DNA from 4 places in the Pseudoalteromonas fenneropenaei genome. Region 4 is predicted to be linked to each of the others. Evidence: predicted binding sites of a transcription regulator. Region 4 holds the regulator's gene; each other region holds the start of a gene.

Region 1 (4,862 bases), on a different contig from region 4:
CGAAACCGCGGTAGACTGAGCATTTTTTTCCACGATAGTAGCGTGTTTGCCCTTTAATACTGGCGCATCCGGAATACTTAACCGACGTTCATCACCTTTAGGTAAACGTGTTAAGTCGTTTAACATTTTGGCTTTCACCTCAGCAGGTAACGCGCCAGTTAAACCCACATTAAGCTTAGCTTGAGTGAACTGAGTGCGATAAAACGCTTTGACATCCTCAATTGTCAGTGCTTCTAAATCAGATAGGTCGCCAGCATTGAAGCTTTCATAGGGGTGACCTTGGTAAAGGGCAGAATATAACACTTCTTTACCTAGCTCTTCATCGTTAGAGGCTTTTAAGCCCGCTTTAATGCTGTCGATCAGTTCCTTTTTCAAACGCGAGAAATCATCGTCACGGAACCCTGGGTTAAGCAATTGCTCAGCCACCAGTGCATACCAAGTTGCTGCGTTATCTTTATGCACACGGCCACGTAACGACACCATTTCTTTGTCAATTTGTGAGCTAAAACTGCCCGCCAACGGATACATGGCTTTTTGAATTTCTTTGTAAGACTTAGTTTGACTACCACCGCCCGCAATCATAGCCGCAGTTAACGCAGCGACGCCTTTTTTCCCAGCAGGATCAGCCGCCGCACCGGTATAAAACAGGAAGTTCACATCCACTAATGGCGACGAGTTGGTTTTATCAAGCACTTTAAAGTGACGCTCTGGTGTTGCACTGGCCTGTGCTACCGCATCAGACAAACTCACTTCATGCTCAAAACCTGCAATTTTGTCTAATGCAGACATAGTCACTGTAGTGCGGCTGTTATCAACAAAATACTGGTTGGCAATACGACGAATATCTTCTGCCGTCACCGCATCCGCTGACGCATATAGCTGATTGATCACCTCAGGGTCGCGTTTAAAATGCATATAGCTGGCAAGGGTGTCTGCTATCGCTTCTGAAGAATCCAAGCCATTAACAAAGCGGTACTTGAGGTTTGATTTCAGCGCGGCTAACTTATCTTCAGCAATAAGCTCAGTACGCGCTTTAGCATAGGTACGATTAATCGCATCACGCACGACCGCTAAATCAGATTCTTTGTCCACTTTTACAAACACATGCAGCAGACCTGGATCTTTGGTTTCTGGATTGTAAGTAAACATCTGACTGGCGATTTGCTTCTCTACCACCAGCTCTTGATAAAGCTCAGAGTTTTCAGAGAAATAAAGTTGTGAGATCAAATCCAGCGCTGCACGATCCTTTTTAGTTGGCTCCCATGCTGTGCCTTTGTAAGACACCAAAACCCAGTGACCTGGTAAGCCGTCATATTGCTCATGTACATAACGCGGGGCAGTTTGCTGTGGCTCAACCGGAATATCCGCGACATAATTGCCACGCTGCCAGCCGCCCCAATGTTTTTTCACCATTTCAAGAGTGGCTTTAGGGTCAACATCACCGACTATCACTAACGACACATATTCTGGCTTATAAAAACGTTCAAAGAAGCTTTTGCCATAGGCCATTTGCTCTGGCATAGCTTCAATATCTTCAAAAAAGCCCATGGTAGTGTGTTTATAGGTGTGTTTATCAAAGGCTTCTTTACGCACAGCGTTGAGCAACTTACGCACTGGACTGGCGTTGTTTTTTAGATACTCACCTTTTACTGTCAGCGCTTCAGTGCGGAACTGCTCTTCGCTGTAACTTAAACCTTGGAAAATATCCGCTTGAATTTCCAACACTTTATCTAAGTGTTCTTTAGAGAAGTTAAGGTGGTAGTTGGTGTAATCGTTAGTGGTATAAGCGCGATTATCAACCCCAGAATTTTTTAGGATATCGGCGTACACATCTTGCGGGAATTTTTCAGAGCCTTTAAACATCATATGTTCAAAGAAATGCGCAAAACCGGTTTTACCTGCTTCGACTTCATTACGCGAACCAACCGACACTGGAATTTGTAGCGAGACAACATCAGGATAATTGGTTTTCACCACCATAACGCGTAAGCCGTTTGGTAGTTCCTCTAGCACATAATTTTCGGAAAATACTTTGTTAGTTGCGGTGTTTTGCCCGTTGGTGTTTTTTGCATTGTCGCTACTGACACAGCCCGTCAGTGCCAAAGTAACCGCCAAGCTGCTGGCAAGAAGTTTAAATTTCATAAAATCCCTACGGTTATTCTTATCAAGAAACTGACTTAGCAAACCGCCTGTCACCCTGCAATATCAGGGCTATAAACCAGTGGCTAAGCTATTAAACTGTTCAATTATGCCTTATTGCAGCATTTTTGCGGCAAAATCCGTCAAGATAAATGTAAACAAATATGACGCTTAGCTGACTTAACCCACTTTATCGCGACGCAATTTATTTTGCCGCTACCCATATGAACTTGAAGGAAATTCATAATTGTTGAAGATCTTTCACTAAAAAAATCTATCTAGACGTCTAAATGGCTGCTATATTAGCCACTATCAACGAGACAAGTTTGCTGGGAATGAGGATCATGGCGTTATCACTTGAAGAGAAAATCTTAGACCCGAATCAGGGGGTTTATCTGATTGGTACCACACCACCTAAGCTGGGTACTGATGAAGCACAACTAAAAGTGATTGCTGAAAAACTGCTTGGCCGTTTGCATGAAATTGAATATGACGGTGTGGTTATCTACGACATTCAAGATGAAAGCAGCCGAACTGAACTGCCTCGTCCATTTCCATTTAAACAAACTGTTGATCCGCGTGAATATAGCCGCCTTTTGAAAGACTTATCACATTTAGACGTGATCACCTATAAAAGTGTTGCGCAGCGCAGTAAAGCGGAATTTAGCCAATGGTTAGATGAAACCAAACGCGACTATAAGCTGAAAAACTTGGTATTAGTGGGTAGCCCTTCTTCGCAAGGTGAGATTAAACTGCCGTTGTCGGATGCGTATCAGACTTTACAAACTCATAATGAATCGTTCTTTTTAGGCGGTGTCACGATTGCAGAGCGCCATGCCAACAAACGCAATGAACATGAACGTTTGATTGAAAAAACCAAGCAAGGCTGCGAGTTCTTTATTTCTCAAGCGGTTTACAATGCCCAAGCGACTATCGACCTTATCACCAGTTACGCGCGCACGTGTCGCCAACAAGGCTTAACACCTAAACGCATCATACTGACCTTTACCCCATGTGGCGGTGAAAAAACCCTGACTTTTATGGAGTGGCTTGGCATTTCAGTACCAGAAGCGACTAAATGGCGTATTTTAGACGCCAAAGAGCCGCTTAATGAGTCTATTCGTATTTGTCGTGAAGCGTTAGATTTAATTCTTAAGAGTTGCGCGCATTTAGACGTACCACTGGGTTTAAACATTGAAAGCTTAACCAACCGTAAAGAAGAGATTGACGCCTCAATGAACCTTTACCGCATATTAAAAGCGACCATGGAACTAAGCCTAGCTGAAAAGCAAATTGCATCGCTGTCAGCCTAATCAGAGCTGTCCACGCTAAAGCATTAAGGCGAGCACTCGCTCGCCTTATGCATTTAAATTATAAACACTTTTAGTTATCGGTTAGCTATCTACGTTTGGGCGCTCTTTGCCCTAAAATACGCTTTTTATCCCGTGATTTACGGGCGCTGTTGGAGTTGCGTTTGATATTTTTTGGCTCGCGATTAAGGTCCGGCTCAAAACCCGGCACCCATTGTGGCGTAAGGCGCTCATCTAGCAGCACTTCTAACTCTTGTAACATCCACTCTTCATCAACACTGACAAACGACAATGCGAGACCTGCTTTACCAGCACGTCCTGTACGACCAATACGATGAATATAATCTTCTGCCACATAAGGAAGCTCTAGGTTAAAGACCACTTCCAATTCAGGAATATCAATCCCCCGCGCAGCAACATCGGTAGCCACGAGCACGCGAATTTTACCTTCTTTAAACTGCTCCAACGCTTTGTTGCGATGGCCTTGGGTTTTATCACCATGCAGCGCGCTGGCTGGCAAACCATCAAGAATAAATTCATTAACGTATTCATCGACTAACTGTTTGGTGCGAGCAAAGACCAGCACTTGGCGCCAATTGTTTTTACCAATTAAATACGCTGCCAGTTTTTGTTTTTTCTCTTCATCAACTGCGAAAAACTGTTGCGTGATAGGCGTTGCAGCGCGATTCGTACCAGCCACATTAATTCGCACTGGCTGCTCAAGCAGTACATTCGCTAGCTCTTCAATGGCGCTGTCGATAGTCGCTGAAAACAATAACGACTGGCGTTTTGCTGGCAAGCGGCGGCGAATACGTTGGATCTCATCTTTAAAGCCCATGTCCAGCAAGCGGTCTGCTTCATCAAACACCACAGTTTCAATCGCCGACAAGCTTAATGAGCCTTTGATAAGATGATCTAACAACCGTCCGGGGGTTGCCACTACAACATCCACGCCACTGGCTAAGCGTTCGCATTGCGGGCCAATATTGGCACCACCTTGCAACAACACAAATTTAAGCGGGCTATGTTCCGCCAGTGCTTCACCATGCTTGACGATTTGCTGCGCTAATTCTCGGGTTGGCGCTAATACTAAAGCCCTTGGTACGCCATGAGTTTCACGGCTAAGTAGGCGATGTAAAATCGGTAACAAAAACGCGGCCGTTTTACCACTGCCGGTTTCGGCGCTGGCTAATAAGTCTTGACCACTCAGTACTGCAGGAATGGCATCGGCCTGAATGGGCGTTGGGTTATCAAAGCCTAAGGCCTGTAATGATGTTAACAGCGCAGGGGCGAGTTGCAGAGATTGGAAAGACATAAACGGCTCACTTGATTCAATGAGCCGTGATTATAACAAAAGTTATTTCAAAGTGGCTTTACGATTGTTGTAATAATCAATTAACGCAGCCACTTCTT
Region 2 (4,862 bases), on a different contig from region 4:
GATCACGTCGGCATCCATGTCCGCAATGGCGGCGATAATATCGTTAAACTCCGAATAACACATATGGGTGTGAATTTGGGTTTCATCTTTAACACCACTGGCCGACACCCGAAACGCATAGGCAGCCCACTCCAAATAGCTTTGCCACTGAGAAGCCTTGAGCGGCATACCTTCACGAAATGCCGGCTCATCGATTTGAATAATCTCAATACCCGCCTCTTGCAATTCAACCACTTCGTCGCGCAGGGCTAAGGCAATTTGTTTGGCTATGGTTGGCTTATCCAAATCGTCACGGATAAACGACCAAAACAGTATAGTTACAGGGCCGGTCAGCATGCCTTTCATTTTTTTATTGGTTAATGACTGCGCATAACGGCTCCAAGCGACGGTCATCGCCTGCTCACGTGACACATCGCCCCAAATAATCGGTGGTTTTACACAGCGCGAACCATAACTCTGTACCCAACCAAATTGGCTAAAGGCAAAGCCGTTTAACAGCTCACCAAAGTATTCCACCATATCGTTACGCTCAGCCTCACCATGGACTAGCACGTCTAAATCGAGCGCTTCTTGTTCTTCTACCGCGTAGCGGATCTCCGCTTCCATCTGTGCTTGGTAATCCGCCGCGGTTATTTTCCCGACTTTAAAATCGCGCCGCGCTTGACGAATTGCCTTTGTTTGCGGAAATGAACCTATGGTTGTGGTGGGTAAAAGCGGCAAATTGAGTGCTGCGGCTTGCTTGGCGATACGCAGCGCAAAAGGACTCTGTCGCTGACCGTCAGCAGCGGTCAGTGCTGCAACACGCGCTTGCACACTCAAATTATTGACGCGCTTAGAAGTTTGCCGTGCCTGTACAGGCGAAGAATAGGCTCGTAATGGCGCAACGTCACCACCTTCGAGCGCAGCTTTTAATAAGCTCAGTTCGGCCCCCTTTTGCACTGCAAATGCCAGCCAAGATTTCAGTTCTTCATCTAGCTGAGTTTCTTGGCTGAGATCAACTGGGCAATGTAATAATGAACAAGATGGCGCCAGCCAAAGTAAATCGCCCCGCACTGCGGCAATTGGCTGAAGCGCAGTAAATAGTTTACTTAAATCTGCCCGCCAGATGTTGCGACCATTCACCACACCTAAAGACAACACTTGTTCACTTGATATCAGCTCTGAGAGCACCGTAAAGTCATATTCAGCGGCAACACAATCAAAATGTACACCTTGCACAGGGTAAGCAGCGATATCATGCAAATGCGCATGTACGCCATCAAAGTAACTGGCTAACAGCAACTTAACGCCCTGTGCTGTCAGTTGCGCAAAGCTTGTTTTTAACGCTGTGCGATACGCACTATCTAATTCTAGCGCTAAAATCGGCTCGTCAATTTGCACCCACTCCACACCTTGCGCTGCTAATTTCGCTAAGACTTGCTGATACACTGGCAAGATACGTTCAAGTAAGGTGAGCTTATCAAACTCTCCACCAACACACTTCGCCAAATACAGATAAGTGACTGGGCCAAGTAACACAGGTTTTACTTGATACCCCAACGCTTGCGCTTCCTCAACTTGGCTAAATAGTTCTTGCCAACCTAAACTGAAAGTTTGCTCAGCGGTGAGTTCAGGAACAATATAGTGATAGTTGGTGTTAAACCATTTGGTCATTTCGCTGGCAGCACAAGTACAGCCCGTTGGTGCGCGACCACGGCCAATGCGGAATAAAGTATCTAAGTTGACTTCACCGGCTTGGTCTTGATGACGGGTTGGCACGGCATTTAATAATAAAGAGGTATTCAGCACATGGTCGTACCAAGCAAAATCTCCAATTGGTAATAATTCAACTCCTGCTTGTGCTTGTAGTGCCCAATTTTCTGCACGGATAGCTTTGCCACGCGCTTGCAACTCTTGCTTATCAATCTCACCAGCCCAATAGGCCTCGATAGCGAATTTTAACTCCCGACGTTTACCTATACGTGGAAAGCCTAAGTTATGTACTGTTGCCATTAAATTACTCCTTTTAGATGTTTAGACGTCCAAAACCTTAACTTTTTCACCGCTTCACTACAATTGATGCTTTCTCAGAAGCAACTTGAACAAATTTACATTGAAAAAAAGCAAAATATTTTAAAATAAATAATGACAACGCTGTCATGTTTGGTGTTATAGTGGTTTTGTGAAAACAGCGTAAAAATTCACATTTAATTTGGACGTCTAGACATTGAAATGGCGATTTGTACCGCGTAAACTGTGTTCAACCTGAGTTTGACTCACTATTTTTATGAGATTTACTAAAGATGATTGACATTAAGCACCTCAAAACTATCTCCGTGTTAAAAGAAACTGGTTCTTTGGTCAATACCGCTCGAGAATTGTACTTAACGCAATCAGCTTTATCTCATCAAATCAAAGATTTAGAGAACAAACTCGATTGCCAGTTGTTCGAGCGTAAAACCCAACCAGTGCGCTTTACGCCACAAGGTATGCTGTTATTGGAACTGGCGAATGAAATATTGCCAAAAATTGAAGCAACTAAGTGCCGTTTGAAAGAAAGTCTCAATCAACCTATTTCGCAGCTGCGTTTAAGTGTTGAGTGTCACGCGTGTTTCCACTGGTTATTGCCGACCATCAAAGAGTTCAACAACTTCTGGCCAGACATTAAAATCGACTATGAACGCGGTTTTAGTTATGACGCTATTCCTGAACTATTAAACGATGAACTTGACTTGGTGCTGACCTCAGATATTCGTGAGCCAGATTTGCTAGAATATGCGCATATCTTCGACTTTAAACTTAAGCTTATCGTTGCACCGGATCATGAACTGGCAAAAAAGGCCTACGTCACGGCATTAGACCTTAAAGATGAAACCATTATCTCCTACCCTATTCCGCGTGAACGGCAGGATATTTTTAAACATTTTATTCAAAATGCCCGCTTTGACGGCACCTTAAAAACGGTTGAGCAAGGCTTATTAATATTCCAATTAGTGAGTGCGGGTATGGGAGTTGCGGCTTTACCGGATTGGCTCGTGACGCCATATGAAAGCCAAGGTTTAATTAAATCAATTCCACTCGGTGCGCTAGGTTTAAACCGTCCGATGTATTTAGCAATGAAAAAGAATATGCGCGACAACCCAGTTTATCGCCACTTCCTAACCACTTGTAAGCAAACTAATAGCCGCTAAGTGAGATTCAGGTTAGACTCAACATCGCCTTAGTATGCGCCAGTTAACGCTTCTTATGTTAACTGGCCAACGATACCCACATTACTTGTAGCAGCAGGCAAACACCAGTAAGGCGGGTATATACACTAAAAAGGAAGTGAGTTGTTACCATGTTCGAAATGAAAAAAATCATCGGCAGTTTGCTGATGCCTTTGCCAGTATTGCTTGTTACACTTTTTATCGCTTTACTGTTTTGTGTAAAGCAAAAGAAATTGCCATGGAGTGTTAGTTTTATTTCTGTACTGTGCTTGTGGCTTATCAGTACACCTTGGATGGCAAGTATCCTCGTCGCGCCATTAGAAGCACAATTTCCCGCCTTTAACGCCAGCAAACATCCAGTGGTGCAAAAAATCGTGGTGCTCGGTTGTGACGTGCGGCCGAATCCCGCTTTGCCCGCCAATAGCCAACTTGGCAACTGTGCCATCACCCGTTTAGTTGAAGGGGTGCGATTAGCAAACCTGTATCCAAATGCTGAGCTATTTGTCTCAGGTGCTGGAATAGGTAAAGCGACCAACAGCGCGTTAATGACCCAAACCGCGATGAGTCTTGGTATTGCTCGTAGCCGTATCAAGCAAAACCCCATGGCTTTGGATACCGCTGATGAAGCACGCTTTTTGGCACCACATTTAGTCGACTTTAAAGTTGCACTGGTGACCAGCGGGTCGCATATGCACCGTGCAAAATCACTTTTTAACGCACAAGGGATAGAGGTAATTCCAGCGCCCACCGACTTTGCTAATTTTGAAAGTTGGCATAGCAGCCGAATGTGGATAGCCAATGCGGACGCACTTAGAATAGTCACAGCGCATGTCCATGAGTGGGTTGGCCTAACTTGGTTAAGCTTGGTCAGGCTGATAGACCCTGAAGCGATGTAAGCGGAAAATCAGCCATAATGCCGATTATATCAGCGAAAATCTTTGCTATTCTTACCATATTGCGCAAAAAATTGAAAAATGGCGTAAAACTCGGTATAACTGAGGTTTATTCTTAATCCCGCGAATTCGCGTACAGAAGACTAGGAACTAGCAATGAGTAAACTAGATAAAACTGAAGTATTGAGCGCTTTTGAGGCGGCTTATGAAGCTAAACATGGTAAAAAGCCAGAGATTGAAGTGAAATCTGGCTGGTATAGCATCGATGGCGGCAAGAACGTTCGTTTAGCTGAAATAACAGCAATGACTGACGAGCTTACTTCAGGTGTTTCTTCTCAACCAGCAGCTGCGCCACAGAAGAAAACTAAAACAACAAAACCAGTCGCTAGCAAGCCTGCGAAAAAAGCACCTTTTACAATCGTGAAAGCGAATGAGGAAGGTGATAAAGCTGAAGATTTATGGATAATCATCTTAGCTTCGAAAGATCACGACTGTCGTCTGCCACGCGGCGTAGTTTAAGCTTGAGTGAAAAAGCCGCATAGCGCGGCTTTTTTATTGGCTTTAATACGGGCCTCAATTAGCCCGTAAAATGACTATTTTTCTTCAAAATACAGCTTCTCGCGCGCTTTTCCATCCACTTCGTTCATTGTCGCCGCATCATACAAACGACCATTTAGCATAGTGTAGTGCACTTTGTCCGTATCGCGGATATTGTTCAGGGGATCGCCATCAATAACGATAAGATCAGCCAATTTACCCGCCTCTAATGAGCCGATATGCT
Region 3 (4,862 bases), on a different contig from region 4:
TGGTTGGTTCGTCTAGTAACAGTACGTTACCGCCCGCTTTAAGAAGTTTAGCTAGGTGTAGACGGTTGCGTTCACCACCTGATAACTCTTTTACGAACTTCTGTTGGTCAGTGCCTTTGAAGTTGAAGCGACCGATGTAAGCACGGCTTGGAATTTCAAAGTTACCAATCTTGAGTATATCCAAACCATCAGAGATCTCTTGGAATACAGTCAGATTATCGTTCATGCTATCGCGGAACTGTTCAACGGTTGCAAGCTGAACTGTTTCACCGATATCAATCGTACCGCTGTCAGGTGTTTCTTGACCACTTAACATACGGAATAGCGTTGATTTACCCGCACCGTTGGCACCGATAATACCGACGATGGCACCTTTTGGTACGTTAAAGCTGAGGTTGTCGATTAACACGCGGTCACCAAAGCTCTTCTTCAGGTTCGATACTTCAATGACTTTGTCACCTAGGCGAGGACCTGGTGGAATGAAAAGCTCGTTGGTTTCGTTACGCTTTTGGTAATCTGTAGCTTGAAGTTCAGAGAACTGAGCCATACGCGCTTTCGACTTAGCCTGACGACCTTTTGGATTCGAGCGAACCCACTCAAGTTCTTGAGCAATCGATTTTTGGCGTGCTTTTTCAGTCTTTTCTTCTTGCTTCAAACGCGCATCTTTTTGTTCAAGCCATGAAGAGTAGTTACCTTCCCACGGAATACCGTGGCCACGGTCAAGCTCTAGGATCCAACCTGCTACGTTATCTAAGAAGTAACGGTCGTGCGTGATCGCCACAACAGTGCCTTCATAGTCGTGTAGGAAGCGCTCTAACCATGCCACAGACTCAGCGTCCAAGTGGTTGGTTGGTTCGTCAAGCAGTAGCATATCTGGTTTTTCGAGCAATAACCGGCAGATAGCTACACGGCGGCGCTCACCACCCGAAAGGACCTTGATAGGCGTATCCCACTCAGGTAAGCGTAATGCATCTGCAGCGCGCTCAAGTACGTTATCAATGTTGTGACCATCGTGTGCTTGAATAATCGCTTCTAGTTGACCCTGCTCTTTGGCTAGTGCATCAAAATCAGCGTCTTCCATCGCGTATTCAGCGTAGACTTCGTCCAGACGGCGCAGTGCGTTTTTCACTTCGCTTACGGCTTCTTCAACGGTTTCACGAACCGTTTTGTTTTCGTCTAGTTTAGGCTCTTGTGGTAAGTAACCGATTTTTGTGTCTGGAAACGCGCGCGCTTCACCTTCGAACTCTTTATCCACACCTGCCATGATACGAAGCAAAGTTGACTTACCCGCACCATTAAGACCCAACACACCGATTTTCGCGCCTGGGAAAAATGAAAGAGAGATATCTTTTAAAATAGTACGCTTAGGAGGTACTACTTTACTTACACGATGCATCGTGTAAATAAACTTATCCGGTAATGGCATGTCCAAACCTTATAAAAATAGTCAATAAAATTGCTAATATTGTAGTGACATACAGAGTGGCATTCAATGTCACGCTGCATTTAAAACTGCTTTAGCTTAGTGTTGTTAGCTCAAAAAGTATAACAGTCAGTACGATTAGGTTGTTTACCCGTGACCTCGCGAATGCTTGGTGTATCACAATACCAAGAGATTAGGCATAAAAATAAGCACAACGCCGGTAAAAGCAAGTAATCCACCCGTTATCATACCTCGCGTTAATCGTTCGCCTTTGCAAAGGGTGATGCTCATCACAATCAGTGGAGACGTCGCAAACAACGTTTGCGCGATGGCCGGATCGGTAAACTTTACCGCCACAAATTGCAGCCAAACACCCAAAAAAGTACCAAAGAAAATAGCAATGAATAGCCATGCTTTATTGCTTACCCCCTGAAGTGAAAGTGCATTTAAAAGCGAGTGATGGCGCAAGAACGCTACCAGCATGCCAATCACAAAGGTTCCGCTAAATAAGCGAATAAGCGCTGCCCACCAAGTACTGTATTCGCCATAACTAACGGCATGTTTGGTGAGTACCATACCTAAGGCTTGACACAAAGCAGCAGTTAACGCAAAGCCAATACCGAACAGGTAATGTTTTGGCTGTATATCGAGTGGACCATTAGGGTAAAGCGTAATGATGACGCCTAAAGTGGTTAAGGTAATGGCCAAATAGCTTTGTGCAGAAAGACTTACTGAAAAGCATACTAAGTTGATCAGCACCACGAAAATGGGCGCCAAAGATTCCACCACTAACGTGCGTGCCGGTCCTAACATTTTGAGTGCCGCAAAATAAGCACTATCGCCAAGGGCAATACCCACAATACCGCTAAGTACCAGCCAAAGCCAAGCCTGAGGCATCGAGGGTATAGCGGTATCTTGCATGACAAGAATAATTCCCAGCATTAACAATGATGACAATACGCCTTTGCTGACATTTAATTCAAAAGCGCTAAGCTGATGTGAAAACTGTTTGTATAAATAAGTGGAAAAGGCCCAACTAAACGCAGCGACTAGCGCAACAACTTCGCCCAAAAGTGGCATAATTTTTCTTCTTTTAAGTAGCTTAATCTCAAACGTGGAGATTATATACGCAAGCAAAACATTAAAGTGAGTTTGGGTAGCAATAAAATCATTTGGACGTCCATACATCTAGAGGTTGAAAATTTCCTATTTCCCGTCATAATGTCGGGTAATATCACCTTGGGAGTAAGTTATGCCAATCACAGTCAAAGACGATTTACCTGCCATTGCCAAACTTCGCCACGAGAATGTCTTTGTGATGCCACAAAGCCGTGCGCTAACGCAGGAGATCCGTCCGATGCGACTGGCTATTTTGAATTTAATGCCCAATAAGGTCGAAACTGAAGTGCAGTTTATTCGCTTATTAGCCAACACGCCGTTACAAGTGCATGTGGATTTATTGCGTTTAGACACCCACCGTAGTTCAGAAAACTCCGAGCAACATTTAGACATGTTCTATCGTTATTTTTCTGACGTGAAAGAACAAAACTACGATGCCTTAATTGTTACCGGTGCGCCATTAGCCCATTTGGAATACGAAGAGGTGACCTACTGGCAAGAACTTTGTGCGTTCTTCGATTGGGCTGAGCATCACGTTACCTCAACGTTATTTTCATGTTGGGCGGCTTATGCGGCGATTTATCACCATTATGGTATTAAGCGCACTTTACGTAGCAATAAACTCAGTGGCGTGTTTCAGCACCGTTGTTTTTTCGATCATGGTGCACTAACCCGGGGCTTTGACGACAATTTCTATGTACCGCATTCGCGTTATGGTCATATCGAAAACGAACGTTTGGCGGCTTGTCGTCAGCTAATTACTTTGGCGGGGTCGGAAGAGGCGGGCGCTTACTTGATAAAAAATCACTCAGGCAGCCAAGTGTATATCACCGGCCACCCAGAATATGACGCAGATACTTTACTGAAAGAGTATCAACGTGATTTAGCCAAAGGGCCTGATGCGCCAAAACCTCTGCACTACTTCCCAAATGATGACGTCAGTGCAACGCCGTCAAAAGTGTGGCAAAGCCACGCGTTTTTATTATTCTCTAATTGGTTAAACTACTATGTTTACCAAACTACGCCATACGACATTAACTTAGTTAGCCAAGATGTAAGGACTAACAATTATGCAGAATAAACTCACCGCCTTAACCGCCGCCTTGCAACAGCGCATTTTGATTTTAGATGGCGCGATGGGCACGATGATCCAAAAACATAAGTTTGAAGAAGTAGACTATCGTGGTGAGCGCTTTAAAGATTGGCATGTGTTAGTCAAAGGCAACAATGATTTATTGAGTTTGACACAGCCTGAGGTGATCCGCGACATTCATCGCCAATACTTGGCGGCGGGCGCGGATATTATCGAAACCAACACCTTTAACTCCACCACCATTTCGATGGAAGACTACGACATGGCAGCGCTGAGCCGTGAAATTAACCTAGAGTCAGCGAAATTGGCGCGTGCGGTATGTGATGAATTTACGGCGCAAGATCCAAGTAAACCGCGCTATGTGGCTGGGGTGCTTGGGCCAACGTCAAAAACCTGTTCTATTTCACCGGATGTCAACGACCCAGGTTATCGCAATATTACCTTTGATCAGCTGGTTGAAGCGTATATCGAATCGACCTTAGCCTTAATGGAAGGCGGCGCCGATTTGATTTTGATTGAAACCATTTTTGATACGCTCAATGCCAAAGCGGCCGCCTTTGCGGTGGAAGAAGCGTTTGAGCGTGCAGGGCAAAGCTTGCCGGTGATGATCTCTGGCACCATTACCGATGCGTCAGGGCGGACCTTATCCGGTCAAACCACTGAGGCGTTTTACAACTCTATCCGCCACATTAAACCGATTTCTATTGGTTTAAACTGTGCACTTGGCCCAGATTTACTGCGCCCTTATGTTGAAGAGTTATCACGGGTGTGTGAAACCTTCACTTCGGTACACCCCAACGCGGGTTTGCCCAATGAGTTTGGTGAGTACGATTTAGAAGCCGATGACATGGCAAAAGAAATAGTTGATTGGGGCAAAGAAGGCTTTATCAATATCGTCGGTGGCTGTTGTGGTACCACCCCAGAACATATTAAAGCCTTTAGCAAATTGCTCGCCAATGTGGCGCCACGTCGATTGCCTGAAATTGAGCGTCGTATGCGTCTTGCGGGTCTTGAAGCCTGTAACTTGAATTAGGAAATAGCAGTATGAGTCAAGCGACAGCTGTGTTCACCAACGTCGGTGAACGTACCAACGTAACCGGTTCGGCGCGCTTTAAGCGTTTGATCATGGAAGGGGATTACGAAACCGCGCTAGAAATTGCCCGCGAGCAGGTCGAAAGTGGCGCCCAAGTCATCGACATCAACATGGACGAGGCAATGCTCGACTCC
Region 4 (4,862 bases):
TTTTATATCCCACAATGACGCCGACTAAGTTACGATTGCCGAAAGAGACCAACACCCGTTTACCTATGCCTACTTGTGACACCAGTTCATCGGGTAACTGATAATCAAAGGTACGAGATAAAGGGACTTTTAGAGCAATTTCGGCAATATTCATAGCACTTCAGTTTTGACTGATAACCCGCATACTTTACTAAAGCTCAAGCTAAAAACCCAGTCCGTAAGGAAAAGGCGTAGAACACATGAGAAAAGATCATTTTTTGCTTGTCGTTTGTACAGTTCTTACATTAAAATACGCGACCAATTATTTTGTTTAACTACGTATGGTGCCAAGCTTCGGGTTTGGAGAGCGATACGGCCTTAACTTAGAGGTTCCTATGAAAGCAGGTATTCACCCACAGTACCAAGCAAGCACTGCAACTTGTTCATGTGGTAACAAATTCGAACTACGTTCAACGCTATGTAAAGACATCCACTTAGACGTTTGTAATGCATGTCACCCGTTCTACACTGGTCAACAGAAGATTGTTGATACAGGCGGCCGTGTTGATCGCTTTAACAAACGCTTCGGTGCTTTCTCAAGCAAGAAGTAATCGTCTTCAATGCGTTAGCATTGAACTCGACAAAAAGGCGCCTAAGGGCGCTTTTTTTGTGTCTGTGTATTTCTCACTGCCCCCTGCAGGCTTTCGCGACACTTTTTTAAGGCCTACTTTTCTCCCTTCATAATGCGAATAATGCAGACCAAATTGCAACGGATAGTAGGGAATTTTCTATTAGAGCTTAAGCTCTATTTTCTCGCGTTATATTCACTATAGTTGTTCTAGTTTTGGTGTGAACGAGCTTTAACGGCTAAGGTTAAAGCTAAAGTATGGTTATTCTTGTAACACGCAGTTTGGTCGGAAAAGCGAAAATTTGTCATGTTTATGCATCACACTGGATTATTCAACAGCAAGTTGATTATCTTAAACGTTGATAAGTTCGGTGAAAAATAGATAATTTCGGCAAATGTGTGGTTATTTTAAAATAAAATCTGAGTTGCGATGAGTTGCGTTAAATGCTGAGAACTATGCAGATAATTGTCGTTAAAATGCGTTCATTTCAGCGCTGTTTAGCATCCATTGAGCAGGCATACTAGTAAGTAACTGGAGTAAAAAATCAGTTATATTCTGGGAAAATGCGGCAAAATGAGATCAACAGGATAGACCTGATTATGCTTGAATATATTTGTAAAAAGGGTATGGTGAAAACTCAGGCTGGCTAAATGTCTAATCTGAATTGCAGTACGACTTTCACTCTCACATTAAACTCTTGCAGGATTAAATCGCGTCATGACAGATTTTCGTCAAAAAGCGTTGGACTACCACGCGTACCCCGTTCCAGGAAAAATCAGCGTTGAGCTGACTAAACCCGCTGAAACCGTTAAAGATCTTGCTCTGGCGTATAGCCCAGGTGTGGCAGAGCCAGTGCGTGAAATTGCCGCTGATCCCGCTACGGCATATAAATACACTGCTAAAGGCAATATGGTTGCTGTGATAAGTAACGGTACGGCGATCCTCGGCTTAGGCAATTTAGGGCCGCTTGCTTCTAAACCCGTTATGGAAGGTAAAGCCTTGCTGTTTAAACGTTTTGCAGGTTTGGATGCAATTGATATAGAAGTGAAGCATAAAACGACAGCGGATTTTATCAATACTGTCGCGAATATCGCAGATACCTTCGGCGGTATTAATTTAGAAGATATTAAAGCCCCTGAGTGCTTTGAGATTGAAAAAGCCCTGATTGAGTTATGTGATATCCCAGTCTTCCACGATGACCAACACGGCACCGCGATTGTGACCGCAGCGGGGATGTTGAACGCGCTTGAAATCCAAGGTAAAGACATCCATGACGCGATTATAGTTTGCTTGGGTGCGGGTGCCGCCGCCATCGCTTGTATGGAGCTGTTGATTAAATGTGGCGCTCAGCGCGAACATATCTACATGCTTGACCGCAAAGGTGTTATCCATACCCGTCGGGATGATCTAAACGAATATAAAGAGCTATTTGCCAACAATACCGACAAGCGCACACTACAAGATGTTATTGCCGAAGCGGATGTGTTTGTTGGTGTATCTGGTCCAGATTTAATGACCGCGGATGACTTAAAACTAATGGCTGCGAATCCTGTGGTGTTTGCTTGTTCAAATCCAGATCCAGAGATCAGTCCCGAAGTCGCACATGGTGCGCGCAATGATTTGATCATGGCGACAGGCCGCTCTGATTATCCAAACCAAGTGAATAACGTTTTGTGCTTCCCGTTTATTTTCCGTGGTGCACTGGATGTGCGTGCCAGTGCAATTAACGATGCAATGAAGATTGCAGCGGTAGAAGCGATTCGTAGTATTGCGAAAGAGCCAGTACCTGCTGAGGTATTAAAAGCGGCTGAGGTGGATCACTTAGAGTTTGGTAAAGAGTACATTATTCCCAAGCCAATGGACCCGCGTTTGTTACCTCGTATTGCCAAAGCAGTTGCGCAGGCGGCAATTGATTCAGGTGTAGCGCGCATCCCAATGCCGGATAATTACATGGCAGACTAAGCCATCATGCAATTCACACAAAAAAGCCCCGACCATCGGGGCTTTTTTATTTATTGCGCAAGGCGTTTATTCGTCATCTTCGATAACAGGCAGTTCAAGCCCCATTGCGGTCATAATGCGACGCACTTCAGCGGGTACTTTTTCTGGATTATCTTTACGTAAATCTTCATCACTTGGCAACGGCTGACCTGTAAAGGCGTGTAAGAACGCCTCGCATAATAATTCACTGTTGGTGGCATGACGCAAGTTATTGACCTGACGACGAGTGCGCTCGTCGGTGAGTACCTTTAAAACATTTAAAGGGATAGACACGGTGATCTTTTTTACTTGTTCTGATTTTTTACCGTGTTCTGCGTATGGGTGAACATATTCGCCGTTCCAAGTTGCCATAACTATTTATTGCCTCAGTGTTGGGTAATGCCAATACGACTACATTCGTGCTTTGTACTACACTGGATTGCGCCGTTTGTGGTGCGAAATACTTCGCCAGCCAGAACGCTTGCCTAAGTGTCTGAAAACATCTTTGCCAGTGGCGAAAAGCCAGCATTGCAAAGATGCAAAAACTCAGTCGTATTAGCATGCAGCTTTCTATAAGTGGCGAAATTTTATCGGTTTAAAAAAGATAGTCAAATACTAGTTATTTAGCCATTTAGGCGTATAAATGTTTTGACTTCCGGTATTTGATCGTCTAACCTTTTAGACGTCTAAACATCCATAAATCTAGGTGTAATTATGAGTCAGTGTAACAAAGCCACGATCACCGTGCGCAATGGTATCGAGGCCGACAAGCATCACGGTGCAGTCGTCCCGCCACTCTATTTGTCAACAACTTACTCGTTTGCCGACTTTAATGTCAAACGTCAGTATGATTATGGTCGCAGTGGTAACCCCAACCGCGACATCCTTGCCGATACGCTTGCGCAGCTAGAAGGCGGCGCTAAAGGGATCATCACTGCAACCGGTATGGCAGCGGTACACCTAGTAACACAATTGCTGAGTCACGATGATACTTTAGTGATCCCGCATGACTGCTACGGTGGCAGTTATCGCTTGTTTACTTCGTTAGCTAAGCGTGGATTATTGCGTTTACAAGTGGTCGACTTAACCAAGCCAGAAAATTATGCGGCTGTGATTGCAGCTAAACCTAAGCTGATTTGGATTGAAACACCAAGCAACCCTATTTTGCGTTTAACCGATATCAAAGCTATGGTGACATTGGCTAAAGAATGCGGCGCTCTGCTTGCCGCAGATAATACTTTCTTATCACCAGGCTTACAAAATCCGCTGCAGTTTGGTGTGGATATTGTGGTGCACTCCACGACCAAATATATCAATGGCCATTCCGATGTTGTCGGTGGTGCGGTGATAGCCAAGTCAAAAGAATTAGGTGAAGAGTTGGCTTGGTGGGCAAACAATATTGGTATTACTGGCGCCCCGTTTGATAGCTACTTGACGTTACGGGGTTTACGCACACTCAACGTACGTTTGAAGCAGCATCAGGAAAATGCCTTGGCGATTGCACAGTATCTCGAAGCGTCACCATTTGTGAAAAAAGTTTACTACCCAGGACTGCCATCACACCCTCAACATGAGCTGGCAAAACAGCAACAACGAGGCTTTGGCGGCATGGTGAGCTTTGATATTCAGGGCGGATTAAATGATGCTGCGGCATTCTTAACCTCTTTAACGCATTTTTCTTTGGCTGAATCTTTAGGTGGGGTGGAAAGTTTGATCTGTCATCCTGCGACCATGACCCATGCTGGGATGGAAGCCAGTGCCAGAGTAGCGGCAGGAGTGGGTGATACCCTTATTCGCATCTCTGTAGGTATTGAAGATGTGAAAGATTTATTGAATGATTTACAACAAGCTTTTGAACGGGTAAAACCGGGCCAAGTAACACCTGTCGTAAAATCAGCAACTACCGCGAAAGAGACTGCGCCAGCAGCCAGTGCATCAGCGGATAACAGCCAAAGTTTTGCGCCGGCTATTCCGGCATTATGGTAACAAGATGACTAAAGCAGTACATAAATTTGGCGGGTCAAGCTTAAGCTCGGCTTCGCGCTATCAGGCGGTAGCAAATATCATTCTCAGTCAGTGTTCTGCTGGTGACAGTATTGTGGTCTCTGCGGCTGGGAAAACCACCAATACGTTGGTAAAGCTATGGCAAAGTCACGTGCAAGGTGATGCACAAGCTGTTAACGATATTGTGCTGCAACTGCAAGCTCAGCAAAGTCAGTTAATTAGCGAACTCTTACAAGGAGAGGCTGCGCGCGAACTACTAGCGACTTTAGA

What was found. The regulator MetJ, encoded in region 4, represses methionine synthesis genes. The targets are predictions, from matches to a motif close to TAGACGTCTAGACGTCTA.
Region 1: ACFOEE_RS05390 (methylenetetrahydrofolate reductase) is a predicted target of MetJ. The motif match lies at 2,419-2,436, and genes of this name have one in related genera.
Region 2: metE (5-methyltetrahydropteroyltriglutamate--homocysteine S-methyltransferase) is a predicted target of MetJ. The motif match lies at 2,007-2,024, and genes of this name have one in related genera.
Region 3: ACFOEE_RS05250 (homoserine O-succinyltransferase) is a predicted target of MetJ. The motif match lies at 2,597-2,614, and genes of this name have one in related genera.

Annotation. Positions count from the first base shown of each region.
Region 1 is NZ_JBHRSD010000010.1:287,913-292,774, forward strand. Features, by position in the region: gene ACFOEE_RS05385 (M16 family metallopeptidase) at 1-2,142, opposite strand, end outside; gene ACFOEE_RS05390 (methylenetetrahydrofolate reductase) at 2,484-3,452, shown strand; gene ACFOEE_RS05395 (DEAD/DEAH box helicase) at 3,538-4,764, opposite strand; gene ACFOEE_RS05400 (DUF3581 family protein) at 4,807-4,862, opposite strand, start outside.
Region 2 is NZ_JBHRSD010000011.1:210,070-214,931, forward strand. Features, by position in the region: gene metE (5-methyltetrahydropteroyltriglutamate--homocysteine S-methyltransferase) at 1-1,992, opposite strand, end outside; gene ACFOEE_RS06745 (LysR substrate-binding domain-containing protein) at 2,283-3,170, shown strand; gene ACFOEE_RS06750 (YdcF family protein) at 3,320-4,084, shown strand; gene ACFOEE_RS06755 (hypothetical protein) at 4,238-4,600, shown strand; gene ACFOEE_RS06760 (amidohydrolase family protein) at 4,675-4,862, opposite strand, start outside.
Region 3 is NZ_JBHRSD010000010.1:254,333-259,194, reverse strand. Features, by position in the region: gene ettA (energy-dependent translational throttle protein EttA) at 1-1,426, opposite strand, end outside; gene ACFOEE_RS05255 (DMT family transporter) at 1,601-2,503, opposite strand; gene ACFOEE_RS05250 (homoserine O-succinyltransferase) at 2,676-3,623, shown strand; gene ACFOEE_RS05245 (homocysteine S-methyltransferase family protein) at 3,613-4,668, shown strand; gene metH (methionine synthase) at 4,680-4,862, shown strand, end outside.
Region 4 is NZ_JBHRSD010000031.1:42,893-47,754, reverse strand. Features, by position in the region: gene priA (primosomal protein N') at 1-154, opposite strand, end outside; gene rpmE (50S ribosomal protein L31) at 375-590, shown strand; gene ACFOEE_RS16645 (malic enzyme-like NAD(P)-binding protein) at 1,326-2,570, shown strand; gene metJ (met regulon transcriptional regulator MetJ) at 2,637-2,960, opposite strand; gene metB (cystathionine gamma-synthase) at 3,303-4,574, shown strand; gene metL (bifunctional aspartate kinase/homoserine dehydrogenase II) at 4,579-4,862, shown strand, end outside.